DNA from 2 places in the Mesorhizobium sp. M0317 genome. Region 2 is predicted to be linked to the other one. Evidence: riboswitches for the same ligand, from Rfam matches in the RefSeq annotation. Region 2 holds a riboswitch; the other holds the start of a gene.

Region 1 (2,392 bases), on a different contig from region 2:
TTGTGCAACGAACTGCGCTCGACATGGGCGCGGTCGCGGATGGCGGCAATGCCGGCCTCGATCGCTGTTGCGTTGACGTTGAAAGGGCCGCGGATGCGGTTGATGGCATCGACGATGTGCAGTGGGCCATACATCCAGCCGATGCGCGCGCCGCCAAGGCCGAGCTTGGACAAGGTGCGGGTCATGACCACATTCTGTGCGCTGCCCGCCAGCTCGATGCCGGCCTCATAGTCATTGCGCCTGACATATTCGGCATAGGCCGCGTCCAGCACCAGAAGCACGTTGCCCGGGAGCGCGGCATGCAGGCGGCGGACCTCCTGGAACGGCAGATAGGTGCCGGTCGGGTTGTTGGGATTGGCGAGGAAGATGATTTTGGTCCGCGGCGTCACCGCGGCCAGGATCGCGTCGACGTCGGCGCGCTCCTCGGTTTCCTTCACAGCAACCGGCTTGGCCCCCGCCGACCGAATGTAGATCTTGTAGACCATGAAGGCATGTTCGGTAAAAATCGCCTCATCGCCTGGCGCAAGATAGGTCTGCGCCAGCAGGCCAAGTATCTCGTCGGAACCGTTGGAGCAGATGATGTTTGCCGGGTTGAGGCCGTGCACCTCGGCGATCGCCTCGCGCAGCCGGCGGGCGGTGCCGTCGGGATAGACATCGAGCTTGCTGGCCACTTCGCGCGCGGCCTCGATCGCCTTCGGCGACGGGCCGAGCGGGTTCTCGTTCGACGACAATTTATGGACCTTGGCGACGCCGGCCGGTGCCGTGCTCTTGCCCGGCACATAGGCGTCGATGTCCATAATGCCCGCGCGGGGCGTCGGCCGTGCCTTGTCCGCTGTCTTGTCCATGTCGCAAATCCATCGAGAATGCCTCCGTCCGGAGGCCGCAGCGGAAATACAAGCCGTAGCCGCGAATGTCGAGAGGCGGGCAATAGCTGGCCGTTGACGCCGGGCCGCACGAGTTCTAGAAGAACGCAACAGTTCCGTGGTGATTTGGCCGGTCGGCTTGCAGCCACGTTAAACAACTCGCTAAAGGGCCGTTTGCGTGACGTAACCGGCTTTGCGATCGCATTGCCGGTTTTTTATTGCCTGACGGCGGGCAAGGAGAGTCACATGGCCGCGCTCCGCGCTACAAAAACCAACAACGAGGCCGACAACCCGTCGAGCCCTGTGTTGCGTTTTGGCCCTGACAAGCCGCTGAAGCTCGACGCCGGCACGCTTTTGTCGCGGTTCCAGATCGCCTACCAGACATATGGCGCCCTCAACGATGCCCGCACCAACGCCATCCTGGTCTGCCACGCGCTGACCGGCGACCAGCATGTCGCCAGCACCAATCCGGTGACCGGCAAGCCCGGCTGGTGGGAAGTGCTGATCGGTCCCGGCAAGATCATCGACACCAACCGCTTCTTCGTCATTTGCTCCAACGTCATCGGCGGCTGCCTCGGCTCCACCGGTCCGGCCTCGACCAATCCCGCCACCGGCAAGCCCTACGGCCTCGACCTGCCAATCATCACCATCCGCGACATGGTGCGGGCGCAACTGATGCTGGTCGACCATTTCGGCATCGAAAAGCTGTTTTGCGTGCTCGGCGGCTCGATGGGCGGCATGCAGGTGCTGGAATGGGCGTCATGCTATTCCGAGCGCGTCTTCTCGGCCCTGCCGATCGCCACAGGCGCACGCCATTCCTCGCAGAACATCGCCTTCCACGAGGTCGGCCGGCAGGCCGTCATGGCCGATCCGGACTGGCATGGCGGCAAATATTTCGAGCACGGCAAGCGCCCGGAAAAGGGGCTCGCCGTGGCGCGCATGGCCGCCCACATCACCTATCTGTCTGAAGCCGCCCTGCATCGGAAATTCGGCCGCAATCTGCAGGACCGCGAAGCGCTGACCTTCGGTTTCGACGCCGACTTCCAGATCGAAAGCTATCTGCGCCACCAGGGCATGACATTCGTCGACCGCTTCGACGCCAACTCCTACCTCTACATGACCCGTTCGATGGATTATTTCGACCTCGCCGCCGACCATGGCGGCCGGTTGGCCGATGCCTTTGCCGGGACCAAGACCCGCTTCTGCCTGGTGTCCTTCACCTCGGACTGGTTGTTCCCGACCGAGGAGAGCCGCTCGATCGTGCATGCGCTCAACGCCGCCGGCGCCTCCGTCTCCTTCGTCGAGATCGACACCGACCGCGGCCATGATGCCTTCCTGCTCGATGAACCCGAACTGTTTGCCGCCATCAAGGGCTTCATCGGCTCGGCGGCCCGCGCAAGGGGGCTCGCCTCATGAGCGTCAATGGCAGCCAGCGCGTCGACCTCGAAGTCGTGGCCAACCTGATACCGCCGCAGTCGCGGGTGCTCGATGTCGGCTCCGGCGACGGCCTGCTGCTCGAACTCCTGCAG
Region 2 (2,392 bases):
CGCTCGCTGCCGATATGATCCATCTTGAAATCTGCATTTTGGTTCCCCTTGCGCGCCGTTCTCTTGCCGGCCACCGAAAGGCAGCCAAGCATGGTGAGGCAGCGCAGGCAAGTATTTTGCCTGACGGTGATCGAAGGTTCAGCCGGCGGGGCGGAAATGCTTGGAGAGCTTGAGGCCTTGCGCCTGGTAGTTCGAGCCGAGATCGGTGCCGTAAAGCGCCTGCGGCCGCTTCAGCATGTGTTCGTAGACCAGCCGGCCGACGATCTGGCCGTGGTCGAGGATGAACGGCACTTCGTGGCTGCGCACTTCGAGCACCGCCCGGCTGCCGGTGCCGCCTGAGGCCGAATGGCCGAAGCCCGGATCGAAGAAGCCGGCATAGTGAACACGGAATTCGCCAACCAGCGGATCGAAGGGCGTCATCTCGGCGGCGTAGAGCGGCGGCACGTGCACGGCTTCCCGGCTGACCAGGATGTAGAACTCGTCCGGGTCGAGCACCAGTTCGCCGGCGCCGCTCTTGTAGAGCGGCTCCCAGAAATCGACGGCATCCTGGGCGGCGCGCTTGTCGACATCGACCAGGCCGGTGTGATGCTTGCCGCGGTAGCCTACCAGGCCGTTCTGGTCGCCGTCGAGATCGATCGACAGCGCAATGCCGCCGCCGGAGATGTTGGGCGGTTCGGTCGCCACCAGCATCTCGGCGCGGTGCAATTCGTTCAGCTCTGCCTCCGACAACAGCGCGTTGCCGGTGCGAAAGCGGATCTGCGACAGCCTCGATCCGGCGCGTACGACGATCGGGAAGGTGCGTGGACTGACTTCGAGATAAAGCGGCCCGTGATAGCCGGGGGCGATCTTGTCGAACTCATGGCCGCGATCGGTCATCACCCGGGTGAAGATGTCGAGCCGGCCGGTCGAGCTCTTCGGGTTGGCCGAGGCCGACACGTTTGCGGGCAGCGCCAGGCTTTCGAGCAGCGGCACGATGTAGACGCAGCCGGTTTCCAGCACCGCGCCCCCGGCGAGACTGAATTCGTGCAATTTCAGCCGGTGAAGCTTGTCGGCCACCAGATGATCGGGACCCGGCAGGAAGGAGGCGCGCACGCGAAAAGCCTTCTCGCCGAGCCTGAGATCGAGGCTCGCCGGCTGCACCTGGTCGACATCGAGCGCGCGCGGCGACTTCAGCGCGCCGGACTGAAACAGCGCGGAAATGTCCTGATCGGGAAGAATGCCTGTCTGCCGCAAAAGGCTGGCTCCGCTCCAAGGTCGGTCTCTTTGTGGCAGGTTCTTGCCGCAAAACCGCTGGATATTATTGCGGAACCTGCCTGGTACAAACCTCTTAATGAAGCCGGCAATTGACGCAAGCGCAGGTGAGGTCTAAAGGGTCGTTATCCCGTGGTGATTTGGCCGGTCGGCTTGCAGCCACGTTAAACAAGTCGCTAAAGGACCGTCGGGCCGCAAGGCCATATGGACCGGTTGCGACTTTCGCGGCCGGTTTTTTTGTGTCTGGAACAAAAGCGATGAGCACCAAGAAGCGTAACTGGAAGCCTCAGACCGCACTCGTGCACGGGGGAACACTGCGTTCCCAGTTCGGCGAGACGTCGGAAGCGATGTATCTCACCCAGGGCTATGTCTATGAAACGGCGCAGGCCGCGGAAGCCCGTTTCAAGGGCGAGGAGCCGGGCTTCATCTATTCGCGCTATGCCAACCCTACCGTCGACATGTTCGAAAAGCGCATGTGCGCGCTGGAGGGTGCCGAAGATGCCCGCGCCACGGCGTCGGGCATGGCTGCGGTGACGGCAGCGCTGCTGTGCAGCGCCAAGGCCGGCGACCATATCGTTGCGGCGCGCGCGCTGTTCGGCTCCTGCCGCTGGGTGGTCGAGACGCTGGCGCCGAAATACGGCATCGAGGCAACGCTGGTCGACGGCACCGACATCGTCAACTGGGAAAAGGCGGTGCGGCCGAACACGAAACTGTTCTTCCTGGAAAGCCCGACCAATCCGACGCTGGAAGTGGTCGACATCGCAGCGGTGGCGGCGCTCGCCACCTCGATCGGCGCCAGGCTGATCGTCGACAATGTCTTTGCCACGCCCTTGCAGCAGAAGCCCTTGCAGCTCGGCGCCCATATCGTCGTCTACTCCGCGACCAAGCACATTGACGGCCAGGGACGCTGTCTTGGCGGCATCATCCTGTCGGACAAGAAATGGATCGACGAGAATTTGCACGACTATTTCCGCCACACCGGCCCGAGCCTGTCGCCGTTCAACGCCTGGACGCTGCTCAAGGGCCTGGAGACGCTGCCGGTTCGGGTGCGCCAGCAGACGGAAAGCGCGGCCAAGATCGCGGATTTCCTGGCAGGACGGCCGGAAATCGCCCGCGTCATCTATCCCGGCCGCGCCGACCA

The links. A riboswitch is a leader RNA that binds a small molecule or an ion and turns the genes downstream of it on or off. The one in region 2 is predicted to bind S-adenosylmethionine.
Region 1: another riboswitch for S-adenosylmethionine. It lies ahead of metX (homoserine O-acetyltransferase MetX); the one in region 2 lies ahead of NKI88_RS20850 (O-succinylhomoserine sulfhydrylase).

The regions. Positions count from the first base shown of each region.
Region 1 is NZ_JAMYRV010000057.1:40,310-42,701, reverse strand. Features, by position in the region: gene hisC (histidinol-phosphate transaminase) at 1-845, opposite strand, end outside; SAM riboswitch at 972-1,049, shown strand; gene metX (homoserine O-acetyltransferase MetX) at 1,110-2,279, shown strand; gene metW (methionine biosynthesis protein MetW) at 2,276-2,392, shown strand, end outside.
Region 2 is NZ_JAMYRV010000031.1:51,530-53,921, forward strand. Features, by position in the region: gene NKI88_RS20840 (ABC transporter substrate-binding protein) at 1-37, opposite strand, end outside; gene NKI88_RS20845 (2'-deoxycytidine 5'-triphosphate deaminase) at 139-1,233, opposite strand; SAM riboswitch at 1,374-1,451, shown strand; gene NKI88_RS20850 (O-succinylhomoserine sulfhydrylase) at 1,509-2,392, shown strand, end outside.